DNA from 2 places in the Curtobacterium sp. YC1 genome. Region 1 is predicted to be linked to the other one. Evidence: riboswitches for the same ligand, from Rfam matches in the RefSeq annotation. Region 1 holds a riboswitch; the other holds the start of a gene.
What was found. Region 1 has a riboswitch for thiamine pyrophosphate ahead of I8920_RS04585 (ECF transporter S component). Riboswitches for the same ligand answer to the same signal wherever they lie in the genome.
Positions count from the first base shown of each region.

Region 1 (6,168 bases):
GTCGACCGGCCACGAGCTCGGCAGCTGTTCGCCGGGCTCGAGGATCTTCTCGACGAGGGTGTAGGCCCCGCCGGTCAGCTCCGCCAGGTCCTGCAGGTAGCCGGCCGGGTCGTACAGCCCGTCCGGGTGGTCGATCCGCAGGCCGTCGACGAGCCCGTCGCGGAACCAGCCGCCGATGACCCCGTGCGAGGCCGCGAAGACCTCGGGCTCCTCGACACGGATCGCCGCGAGGGTGTTGACCGCGAAGAAGCGGCGGTAGTTCAGGTCGTGGTCGGCGCGCTTCCAGTGCACGAACGCGTAGTGCTGCCGCTCGTGCACGGCCTCGACGGTGTCGCCGCTCTGCACCGTGCCGGGCGCGGTGGGGTAGGCGGTCTCACCGACGCGGAGCACGGGCCGCTCGGCGTCGGACGTGTCGAGCGTCACCGCGTCGAGCAGTCGGTCGTCGAGCACCGGGATCCGGACCTTGCCGTCGCCGGCCTCCCAGTCCACGTCGAAGGCCCAGGCCACGGGGGAGCCCTGCCCGAGCTCGAGCAGCGACCACCACCAGGGGTTCGACTCGGGCGTCGCGACGCCGACGTGGTTCGGCACGACGTCGACCAGGACCCCGAGGCCGACGGCGTGCGCGGCCTCGGCCAGCGCACGCATCGCCTCGTCGCCACCGCGGTCGGTGTCGACGCGGGTGTGGTCGACCACGTCGTAGCCGTGGTTCGACCCGGCCTCGGCCTGCAGCACCGGCGACAGGTAGAGCCAGTCGGCGCCGAGGTCGTGCACGTAGTCGACCAGGTCGCGCGCGGCGTCCAGGTCGAAGTCGGCGGACACCTGCAGTCGGTAGGTCGATGCGGGGGCGCGGTGCGCGGCCCCGGGCGTGCGGGCGGTCATCGGTCCGCTCCGCTCGGTGCGGTGGAACCGGCGGGGTTCGCCGGGGTCACGGCGTCCTGCGGCGCCGCCGGTGCGGCAGCGTCGTCCTGTTCGACGTCGACCGGGGTGGTCGTCACCTCGTGGTCGGGCTCGGCGCGCAGGACGATCATCGAGCGCGCGGGGACGTCGAGCGGCGTCCCGGCGTCGAGGACCTCGTCGCGGGCCCCCGGGTCGGCGGTGTCGATCCGGACGGTCCAGCCCGGGGAGTACTCCTCGGGCGGGAGCGTGAAGGTCACGACGTCGTCGTGCGCGTTGAAGTACGTGATGAAGGCCACGTCGGTGACGCGCTCGCCACGGGCGTCGCGACCGCGGATGCCCTCGCCGTTCAGGTACATGCCGACGCTCTTGCCGAAGCCGGAGTCCCAGTCCTCGGGGTCCATGGCGTCGCCGGAGGGGGTCAGCCACACCACGTCGGGCAGCGGCTCGCCCTCGCCACGGCGGACCGGACGGCCGTTGAAGTACCGGGTGCGTCGGAACGTCGGGTGGTCGTGCCGGAGCTTCACGACGTCGGCGGTGAACTGGATGAGGTCCTCGTCGGCGCTGTCCCAGTCGATCCAGCTGAGCTCGGAGTCCTGCGCGTAGACGTTGTTGTTGCCGGACTGCGAGCGGCCGAGCTCGTCGCCGTGCGCGATCATCGGCACGCCCTGGCTGAGGAGCAGGGTCGCCAGGAAGTTCCGGCGACGCTGCAGCCGCAGGGCGTTCACGGCCTCGTCGTCGGTCGGCCCCTCGGCACCGGAGTTCCACGACCGGTTGTGGCTCTCGCCGTCGTTGTTGTCCTCGCCGTTGGCCTCGTTGTGCTTCTCGTTGTAGGACACCAGGTCGTACAGCGTGAAGCCGTCGTGGGCGGTGATGAAGTTGATGCTGGCCTTCGGGGTGCGGCCGTCGTGCTCGTACAGGTCGGCCGAGCCGGAGATGCGCGAGGCGAACTCGCCGAGGGTCGACGACTCACCGCGCCAGAAGTCACGGACGGTGTCGCGGTACTTGCCGTTCCACTCGGACCACTGCGGCGGGAAGTTGCCCACCTGGTAGCCACCGGGACCGACGTCCCACGGCTCGGCGATGAGCTTGACCTGCGACACGATCGGGTCCTGCTGCACGAGCTCGAAGAAGGCGGACAGGCGGTCGACCTCGTAGAACTCGCGGGCCAGGGCGGACGCGAGGTCGAAGCGGAACCCGTCGACGTGCATCTCGGTCACCCAGTAGCGCAGCGAGTCGAGGATGAGCTGCAGCGAGTGCGGGTGCCCGACGTTGAGCGAGTTCCCCGTGCCCGTGTAGTCCATGTAGTAGCGCTTGTCGTCGTCGACCAGGCGGTAGTACGCCGCGTTGTCGATGCCGCGGAACGACAGCGTGGGGCCGAGGTGGTTGCCCTCGGCGGTGTGGTTGTAGACGACGTCGAGGACGACCTCGATGCCTGCCCGGTGCAGCTCGCGCACCATCGTCTTGAACTCCTGGACCTGCTGCCCGTTGTCGCCCGACGACGAGTACGCGGAGTGCGGGGCGAAGAAGCCGATCGTGTTGTAGCCCCAGTAGTTCGACAGTCCCTTGTCCTGCAGGGTGGAGTCGTTCACGAACTGGTGCACCGGCATGAGCTCGAGCGTGGTGACGCCGAGGCGCTGCAGGTGCTCGATGACCGCGGGGTGGGAGACGCCGGCGTACGTGCCGCGCTGCTCCTCCGGCACGTCCGGGTGGGTCTCGGTGAGTCCCTTGACGTGCGCTTCGTAGATGACCGTCTCGCCGTACGGCGTGCGCGGCGGACGGTCCCCCTGCCAGTCGAAGAAGGGGTTGATCACGACGCCCTTCATCATGTGCGACGCGGAGTCCTCGTCGTTGGTCGAGTCGGGGTCACCGAAGGTGTACGAGAACAGCGACTGGTCCCAGTCGATCTCGCCGCTGGTCGCCTTGGCGTACGGGTCGAGCAGGAGCTTCGACGGGTTGGCTCGCGAGCCGGTCGCCGGGTCGTACGCTCCGTGGACACGGAAGCCGTACTGCTGGCCGGGGCCGACGTTCGGCAGGTAGGCGTGCCAGACGTAGGCGTCCACCTCGAGCAGGCGGACGCACTCTTCGTTGCCGTCGTCATCGAACAGGCAGAGCTCGACACGCTCGGCGACCTCGCTGAAGAGCGCGAAGTTCGTGCCGCTCCCGTCGTAGGTCGCCCCGAGCGGGTACGGGTTTCCGGGCCAGGTGTGCAAACGGTCCTCCAGGTGTGGGTGTCGCCAACATATCGGCGCCGCCCGTCCACGTCCGCAGACAAGCCCCAGCTGTGGACGTCGCAGACGGGTCCCGGCCTGTGGAGGGACGGACGAGTACCGTCTCGCGCATGGCCAACATCGTCACGCTGCTCGCAGACAAGGTCCGCCCGGTCGGGGTCTCCACGAACTACGGAGAGCCCGTCGAGGTCGGCGACCAGACCCTCATCCCCGTGTCCGTCAGCTGGTTCGGCTTCGGCGGCGGCGGGGGCGACGACGAGAACGGCGGCGGTGGTGGCGGCGGTGCGTCGGCCCCGGTCGGCGCGTACGTCCGTCGCCCGGGCAAGGACCTGGTGTTCGAACCGAACCCGATCTCCCTCATCGTCGTCGCCATCCCCTTCGTGTGGGTGGCCGGGCGTGTCCTGCGCAAGCTGGTCCGCGCGCTCAAGAAGTGACCACCTGACGCAACCGGAGGCCCGTGGCGACGCCGCCACGGGCCTCCGGTTGCGTCCTGGCGTCACGCGGTCGCGACCGCGTCTAGACTGCTGGCACACACACGGGAGTCCGGGACCGCCGGGCTGAGAGGGAGCGAACGGCGCTCCGACCGTCGAACCTGATCCGGATCATGCCGGCGCAGGGAGGAGTCAGAACCATGTCTGCACGCACGTCTGCACCCGTCTCCACCGTTCCGCGGCGATCGCTGCGGTGGCGGGTCGTCGACATCGTCGTCGCGAGCGTCCTCGCCGTGGCCCTCGGGGTCGTCTTCCGGCTCTGGGAGTTCGGGTACGCGCCGATCAGCGCCGGCATGGACCTGGTGCTGCCCGGCACGAAGGCCCTGTTCGGCGGCGTCTGGCTGCTCGCCGGACCCATCGTCGCCCTGGTCGTCCGCAAGCCGGGAGCCGCGCTCTACGGCGAGATGGTCGCCGCCTCGGTCGAGGCGCTCTTCGGCACCACGTGGGGCTGGCTGACGCTCGAGGCCGGGCTCGTCCAGGGACTCGGCGCCGAGATCGTCCTCGCACTGTTCCTGTACCGGGTGTACCGCCTGCCGGTCGTGGTGCTCGCGGGCGCCGCTGCGGGTCTCGCGCTCGGCATCAACGACATCGTCCTCTGGTACCCCGCGCTCGACGCCGCCTTCAAGGCCGTCTACGTCGTCTGCGCGATCATCTCCGGCGCGGTGATCGCCGGCGTCGGGTCGTGGCTCGTCGTCCGGGCGCTCGCGCGCACCGGAGTGCTGTCGTCCTTCGCCGTCGGCCGCGAGCACAGCCGTCGCGAGCCCCGCGCCCGGGTGTGACGGAGCGCACCCCGTCGGCGTCGTCGCCCTCCACAGGCGGGGACGCCGACGCAGGAACCGACGTCCGCGGGGCGCGCATCGCCTTCCGTGACTGGGGCTGGCGCTACCCGGAGCGGGACGCGTGGGCTGTTCGCGGCGTCGACCTGACCGTCGAGCCGGGGGAGCGGGTGGCGGTCGTCGGGCCGTCCGGTGCCGGCAAGTCGACGCTGCTGCGCGCGGTCGCGGGCGTGCTGCCCGACGAGCCCGACGCCACCGACGACACCGCGGCATCCGTGCACGGATCGCTCCTCGTCGACGGAGCCGACCCCCGCGCGGTCCGCGGGCGCGTCGGCCTCGTCATGCAGGACCCCGAGGCGCACACCGTGATGTCCCGACTCGGCGACGACGTGGCCTTCGGGTGCGAGAACGCCGGCGTCCCGCGCGACGAGACGTGGCAGCGCGTGCGGTCGGCCCTGGACGTCGTCGGACTGCACCTGTCGCTCGACCGCTCCACGGCGGACCTGTCCGGCGGGCAGCGGCAGCGCCTGGCGCTCGCCGGAGTGCTCGCGATGCGCCCCGGTGCGCTCGTGCTCGACGAACCCTGCGCCAACCTCGACCCCGACGGTGTCACGCAGGTGCACGACGCCGTGCGGGCCCTGCTCGACGAGACCGGGGCGACCCTGCTCGTGGTGGAGCACCGGATCGGCACGTGGCTCGACCTGGTCGACCGGCTCGTGCTGCTCGAGCCCGGTGGTGGCGTCGTCGCCGACGGGCCGCCCGCCGCGGTGCTGGCGGAGCACGGCGCTGCGCTCACGGCCGCCGGGGTGTGGGTGCCCGGTGCCGAGCCGGAGCGAGGGTCGGCACGAGGGGGTCTCCGTGCGCCCCGCCGAGCGGGCGGGATGTGTGGGGAGTCCGGGGGAGCGACGGGTGCATTCCGCCCGCTCGGCGAGGAGGCGTTCGGAGTTGCCACGGACGGGGCGTTCGGCGACGGCGCTGTGGTGCTGCTCCGGGCGCGGGAGCTCGGGACGGCTCGGGGGCGGCACGGTGTCGGGAGCGGGATCGACCTCCGGGTCCGAGCCGGACAGGTCATCGCGGTCACGGGGCCGAACGGCGTCGGCAAGTCGACGCTCGGCTTGACGATCGCAGGACTCCTCCCGCCGGCCGCCGGCGGGCTCGGGGCGACGGACGCCCTGGCCGGCGGCATCGCCACCGCGCCGCACACCTGGACGAGCCGCGAGCTCGCCGCCCGGATCGGCACGGTGTTCCAGGACCCGGAGCACCAGTTCGTCGCCCGCTCCGTCCGCGAGGAGGTCGAGGCCGGCCCCCGTGCCCTCGGAGCCGCGGACGCCACCGACCGCGCCACCGCCCTGCTCGACGACTTCGGACTGGCCCACCTGGCCGACGCCAACCCGTTCACCCTGTCCGGTGGGGAACAGCGGCGCCTCGCGATCGCCTCCGTCGTGGCGGCCAGGCCTCCTGTCCTGGTGCTCGACGAACCGACCTCCGGTCAGGACCGCGCCACGTGGCAGGCGGTGGTCGGGCACCTCGGAGCGCTCGCCGACGCCGGCACCGCGGTGGTGGCGGTCACGCACGACCGCGACCTCGTCCGGGCACTCGACGCCGACGAGGTCGTGCTCGGGCCGGACGGTGCCCGGACCGTGGGGAGGGACCCGGGCCGGTCGGGCGCGACCGTCCCGGAGACGGGACCGACGGCGGGGAGCCGCCCCGGGCCTCCAGACCGGACCGACACGGACGACCGGACGGACGCGGCGCGACGGCCGCTGCCGGCCCGCG
Region 1 covers NZ_CP066341.1:946,011-952,178, forward strand. The annotation lists gene treY (malto-oligosyltrehalose synthase) at 1-879, opposite strand, end outside; gene glgX (glycogen debranching protein GlgX) at 876-3,107, opposite strand; gene I8920_RS04580 (hypothetical protein) at 3,236-3,559, shown strand; TPP riboswitch at 3,651-3,762, shown strand; gene I8920_RS04585 (ECF transporter S component) at 3,757-4,395, shown strand; gene I8920_RS04590 (ATP-binding cassette domain-containing protein) at 4,392-6,168, shown strand, end outside.

Region 2 (6,168 bases), 340 kb from region 1:
CCGGCGCACGTCGGGTGCACCGGATCGTCGGCGTGGGTGCCGGCGAGCCGTCGGTGGTGCAGGTCGCGAGCCTCGTCGGCGCACCCCTGCGCCGCCGACGCCCAGAAGGCAGCAGCAACACCGGTGTCCGCAGCAACACCCTCGTCAGCCCCGCCAGCGCCGGCGAGCGCCGCCAGGTGCCGCTCGTACGCCCGCAGGTAGTGCACGTCCTGCGCCAGGTACCCCGCGAACACCTCCGCCCCGAGCGTCCCGTCGCGCAGCCCCACCAGGAACGCGCACGCGATCGTCTCCCGCAGCACGTCGGCGGCGTCTGCCCACCACACGTCCGTGTACGACAGCGTCGGCAGCGCGGCTCGCGCCGACGCCCCGTGGTCGATCGGCCCGGCACCACTCCCGACCGACAGTGCGTCGGCCCCGCGCAGTGCCACCGTGAGCCACTGCTTCGCCACCCCGACCGCGAGCTCCCAGTCACCGTGCCGAGCAGCCAGTGTCGCGATCGCGCTCGACAGTGAGCACCCCGTGCCGTGGGTGTTCGTCGTGGCCACACGGGGAGCGGAGAAGACCCGCACCGACCCGTCCGGTGCGACCAGCAGGTCGTCGGAGGTCGGCCCGTCGTCGTGCCCGCCCTTCGCCAGCACGAGCACGTCCCACCGCGCCGCCACCACCTGCGCGGCCGCCAGCGACGACGAAGAAGACGCCGACGCAGCCGACGACCCCGCCGACCCAGCAGACGCCGACGACGCACCCCCAGCACCCCCAGCGACCCCGGCACCCCCGGCACCCCCACCGCTCCCGGCCAGCTCCACCAGCACCCCGAGCTCGTCCCGGTTCGGCGTGACCAGGTCGGCGAGCTCGAGCAGGTCGGCCATCGCGGCCGAGGCGTCCTCGTCCAGCAACCGGTCACCGCTCGTCGCGACCATCACCGGGTCGACCACCACCACGGCCGGCCGGTGCTCCCGCAGCCAGTCGGTCACCACCCGCACCACGGGAGCGGTGCCGAGCATGCCCGTCTTCACCGCGTCGATGGTGACGTCGTCCGACACCGCGTCGAGCTGCTCGCGCAGGAACCCGACGTCCGGCACGTGCACCGACCGCACCCCGTGCGTGTTCTGGGCGACGAGCGCCGTCACGACCCCCATCCCGTACCCGTCGTGCGCGGCGATCGCCTTCAGGTCCGCCTGCATCCCGGCCCCGCCCGTCGGGTCGGTGCCGGCGATGCTCAGCACCCGCGGCACGCTCATGCGCCCGCCCCGTGCTGCGCGGACCCGGTCTGGAGGCGCGGCGCACCCTCCGGCGCCCACCCCACTCCCGCCCCGTGGTCGGCTCCACCGCCCCAGGCCGCCACGTACGCCGCCGCGGCGGATCCGGGGTCGGCTGCGGCGCAGATGCCCGACACCACCGCGACGCCCGCGGCACCGGCGGCGCGCAGGGGGTCGACGTCGTCCAGGGTGACCCCGCCGATCGCCACGCACGGCAGGTCGGTCGCGGCGGCGAGCCGGGCGAAGCCGTCGTGGCCGAGCGCCGGCGGGTGGTCGGCCTTCGTCGCCGTGGGGTGCACGACCCCGACGCCGAGCAGGTCGACGGTGCCGCGGGGGAGCCGCTCGACGGCCGACAGGTGCCCGAGCGTGTTCGCGGTGAGGCCCACGTGCGCACCGGGGCCGAGCAGTGCCCGGGCCGCGGCGACCGGCACGTCGGACTGCCCGAGGTGCACGCCGGCGACCCGGTGCCCGTCCCGCCGGGCAACGAGGGCGACGTCGAGCCGGTCGTCGACCACGACGGCGGCACGGTCGCCCACCGCCCCGGCCACGGCGACGGTGAGCGCGAGCAGGTCCCGCGCCGACGCGTCCTTGTCGCGCACCTGCACGATCCGCACCCCGGCCTGCACCGCGGCCCGGACGACGCCGAGCACCCCGACGCCGTGCCGGTCGGCCAGGGCTCCGTCGGTCACCAGGTAGACGCCGAGGTCGCGCCGCTGCCCGGTCACGCCGGCACCGCCGCGGACTCGACGGTGATCCGGGCCGTCCGCACGACCTGCTCCGGGGTCAGCGACGCCAACCGGTCGAGGAACAGCGGCTGGAACGAGCCGGGTCCACCGGCCTCCTGCGCGGCGAGCTCCGCGGCGATGGTGTGCACCGCGGTGGCGGCGACCGCGGCGGCTCCGGCGTCGTCCGGCGACACCGCGGTGAACGCGGCGACCACCGCTCCCAGGGCGCAGCCGCCCCCGGTGATGCGCGTCAGCAGCTCGGTGCCGTTCGCGACCCGGACCACGCCCGTCGCCGGGGCGACCAGCAGGTCGACGGGACCGGACACGGCCACCGCGTCCACGAGCCTCCCGTCCTGACCCGGAACCGGACCCGGATCGGAACTCGTGACGGCGGCGATCGCAGCGGCGCGGGCGTCCTCGGTGCCCGCGGTGCTGTCGACCCCGCGACCACCGGCCGAGGCGCCGAGCAGCGCGAGCACCTCCGACGCGTTGCCGCGCAGCACCGTCGGGTGCATCGCCAGCAGGTCGCGGGCCAGCGCCGTCCGCACCGGGAGCGACCCGACGGCCACCGGGTCGAGCACCCAGGGCGTCCCGGCGTCGCGGGCAGCGGGCACCGCTTCGAGCGCGGCGACCCGCGGTTCGGCGTGCGGGGTGCCCGTGTTCACCAGCAGGGCGTCGGCGACCCGGGCGAACGGTCCCGCCTCCGTCGCGACGTCGACCATCGCGGCAGAGGCCCCGAGCGCGAGCAGCACGTTCGCCGTGACGTTCTGCACGACGGTGTTCGTGATGCAGTGCACCAGCGGGGCCCGGGCGCGCACGGCCTCGAGCAGTTCGGCGGTCCGGTGGCCCCAGTCGTGGGTGGGCGCAGCGTTCTCCATGGACGATCCCTTCGCGAGTACGAGCTCGAGCAGGTTCGACGGGTGTGATCTCAGCCGCTGGTTGCGGCACCCCGTGTCTCGGGCGACACCGTACACGACGTCCGGTGACGACTCCGAGGCCGGGTCCGAGCACCGTGTGCCAGGGTTGGACCGTGCCAGACTCGACGCCTCCCGGGCCGCCACCCGGCCCCCGCGACCCCGGCGACGCCTGGGCGATCGGTCCGGACGGCACGAAGGCGTGGGGACGCTTCGGCGCCGCGGGCCTGCTCGTCGACGACGGCGCCGGACGCGTGCTGCTGCAGCACCGCGTCGAGTGGAGCCACCACGGGGGCACCTGGGGCATCCCCGGCGGCGCCCGCCACCAGCACGAGGACGCCGTGACGGCCGCGCTCCGCGAGTCCGCCGAGGAAGCCGGCGTGCCGGACGACGCCGTCGACCTGCGCCACACAGCCCTGCTCGACCTGGGGTTCTGGACCTACACGACGGTGGTGGGGCGCGCCTCCCGGCCGTTCGAACCGGTGATCGCCGACCGCGAGAGCCTCGCGCTCTCGTGGATCCCGATCGACCAGGTGGACGCACTCCCGCTGCACCCGGGGTTCGGAGCGTCGTGGCCGGCGCTCCGCGCCGTGGTGACGACCACGCCGCACGTCGTCGTCGACGCCGCGAACGTCGTCGGCAGCACGCCGGACGGCTGGTGGAAGGACCGCGCCGGTGCCGCCTCGCGTCTGCTGTCGTCGGTGACGGCGCTCGCCGCGGACGGGGTCGAGTCGTCGCTGCTCGACCTGCCGTTCGCCCGGTGGTGGCCGCGCTGGACGGTGGTGCTCGAGGGCGAGGCACGTGCAGCGTCCGACCCCGAGGCACGCGCAACAGCCGACCCGGAGGCACGAGCAGCCGCCGTCGAGGTGGTGCGCGCTCCCGGCTCCGGCGACGACGCGATCGTCGAGGCCGCACGACGCGCGGGTGACGCCGGCGACGGGCCGGTCGTGGTCGTGACCGCCGACCGGGAGCTCCGCGCGCGGGTCGAGTCGTCCGGCGCGGCTGTACGTGGACCGGGGTGGCTGCGCGAGCAGACCGACGCACGGAGCCGCCTTCCGCACTGACCGGGACAGCCCTGGTCGGTGCCGGTACGCTGGCGGTCCGTCAACGGAGACGCACACCCCCAGGAGGATCCCGTGGAGCGCATCACCAGGGCCGACGACCGCGTCCACCGCCCCGCAGGGCCGTGGACCCCCACGGTGCACCGGCTGCTCGCGCACCTGCACGAGCAGGGCTTCGTGGCCGCGCCGGAACCCATCGCCCTCGGCGACGCCCTCGAGACGGTGTCGTTCGTGCCCGGGGTCGCGGGGGAGTACCCCTGGACCGAGGACGTCGCGAGCGAGGCTGCCCTGGTCACCAGCGCCCGGCTGCTCCGGCAGTTCCACGACGCCGCCGCCACGTACCCGCGCGAGGACACCGCGGACGTCTGGTCGCAGGCCGACCGCGCCCCGGTCGAGACGATCGTGCACGGCGACTTCGCCCCGTACAACTGCGTGTACGACGGCATCGCCGCCGTCGGACTGATCGACTTCGACACCGCGCACCCCGGGCCGCGCGTCTGGGACGTCGCGAGCGCCGTGTACCGCTTCGCGCCGTTCACCACGGGCGCCGTCGAGGGGGCCACCGCGCCCCGGCTCGACGACCGCCTGGCACGGGCCGCGGAGTTCTGCCGCGCCTACGACCTCGACGCCCGGTCGCGCGCGGTCCTCGTCGAGACGATGATCGCGTCCCTCGTGGCCCTGGTCACCACGATCGAGCACGAGGCGGCCGCCGGCAACCCGAAGTTCCTCAGCGACCTGCGGCACGGGCACGCGGACCTGTACCGGGCCGACGTGGCCTACCTGGAGCAGCACGCCGACGCCGTCACCGCCGCCGTCGCCTGACGCCGACACCCAGTCCACACGCAGGGCGCTCGCGGCGGACTCCGACACCGCCTCGGGTAATGTCGCAGGGCCATGACCGACAGCCCCGCCGACGCGACCCCGTACGAGGTGCTCGGCGTCCCCGCCTCCGCCGACGACGACACCCTCCGCCGCGCCTACCGGCGTGCGGCCCGCGAGTCCCACCCCGACCTCGGCGGTGACGCCCAGCGGTTCCGCCGGGTGCAGCTCGCCTGGGAACGCATCGGCACCCCCGCGGCCCGCCGCGCCTACGACGTCGGTTCCCGCGGGTACGCCGGCCAGACCGCCTCCGGTCCGTCCGCTGCGTCAGCCGGGAGGCCCGACACCGGTCGCGACGCCTACGCACCTCCGGCAGCGCGCCGCGACTCCCGCCCCCGGGCACGGTCCCACGGACATCCCGGCGGTCGCTCGCGCGAGGTGTTCCTGCAGGCGGAGCGCGAGTGGGTCGGGCTCGGCGACCCCATCGAGGACCCGTACGACCCCGCCCTGATCCGCTCCGCACCGCGACACATCCGGCGGCTGCTCGCCGAGGCCCTCGCCGAGGAGGCCACCGCCGCCATCGTGTCCGACATGGGCATCGGCGTCACGGTGTGGCACGACCTGGACGCCGGGTCCGAGGGCAAGCTCGACCACGCCGTCCTGACCCCGAGCGGACTCTGGGCGGTCGAGTCCATCGACTGGGGCGCCCCGGTGCGCGTCGAGCACGGCGAGGTCGTGGGGGAGACGCTCGCGGCGGGGGAGCGTCCGGTCAAGGAGCTCGTCCGTGCCGCCCGGGCCGTGCAGAAGCAGACGCGCGTGCGGTTCACCGGGCGACTGCTCGTCGTGCCGGACGCCGCGGTCGACGGGGACGTGCAGCTCGTCGGCTCGCCGAAGAAGCCGACGGCACTCGTCGTCCGCCGCAGCGCGCTCGCCCAGGTGCTCAACGGCGTGTGGTCGCCGGCCGGCTCGGTCGACGTCTTCGACATCCGCGACCGGCTGCAGCAGACCGTCCGGTTCGTCTGATGCCGGAGCCGGTCGTCATCGAGGTCGGCGGGTGGGAGCACGAGTGCTGTGGCCTCGCGGTCGAGATCGGCGACGTCAGGGAGTACTGGGTCGTGTCCGCCGACGGCGCCCGGCGGTTCGCGGAGGTCCGGCACGACGCGGCCAGGACCCAGTCGATCCGCGGCCGGGTGGTCGAGCTGTACGCCTTGGGCGTCGGCGGTCGGGTCGCGATCGAACGGCTCCCGAGCGGCTCGGCGCTGTGCGGCAACGACGAGGACGACGACGGGCACCTCGAGGCACGGTGGACCGGGCAGCCGATCGAGGTCGAGTGGGACGGCGAGACGGCGTTCGAGGTCGTCGTCGACCCGTACGGCAAGCGGCGCTGAGC
Region 2 covers NZ_CP066341.1:1,285,836-1,292,003, forward strand. The annotation lists gene I8920_RS06150 (bifunctional hydroxymethylpyrimidine kinase/phosphomethylpyrimidine kinase) at 1-1,241, opposite strand, end outside; gene thiE (thiamine phosphate synthase) at 1,238-1,984, opposite strand; gene thiM (hydroxyethylthiazole kinase) at 1,981-2,862, opposite strand; TPP riboswitch at 2,851-2,946, opposite strand; gene I8920_RS06165 (NUDIX domain-containing protein) at 3,015-3,962, shown strand; gene I8920_RS06170 (phosphotransferase enzyme family protein) at 4,035-4,781, shown strand; gene I8920_RS06175 (J domain-containing protein) at 4,854-5,801, shown strand; gene I8920_RS06180 (hypothetical protein) at 5,801-6,166, shown strand.
Region 2: it holds a riboswitch for thiamine pyrophosphate, as region 1 does, so the genes downstream of both, thiM (hydroxyethylthiazole kinase) here and I8920_RS04585 (ECF transporter S component) in region 1, are expected to answer to the same signal.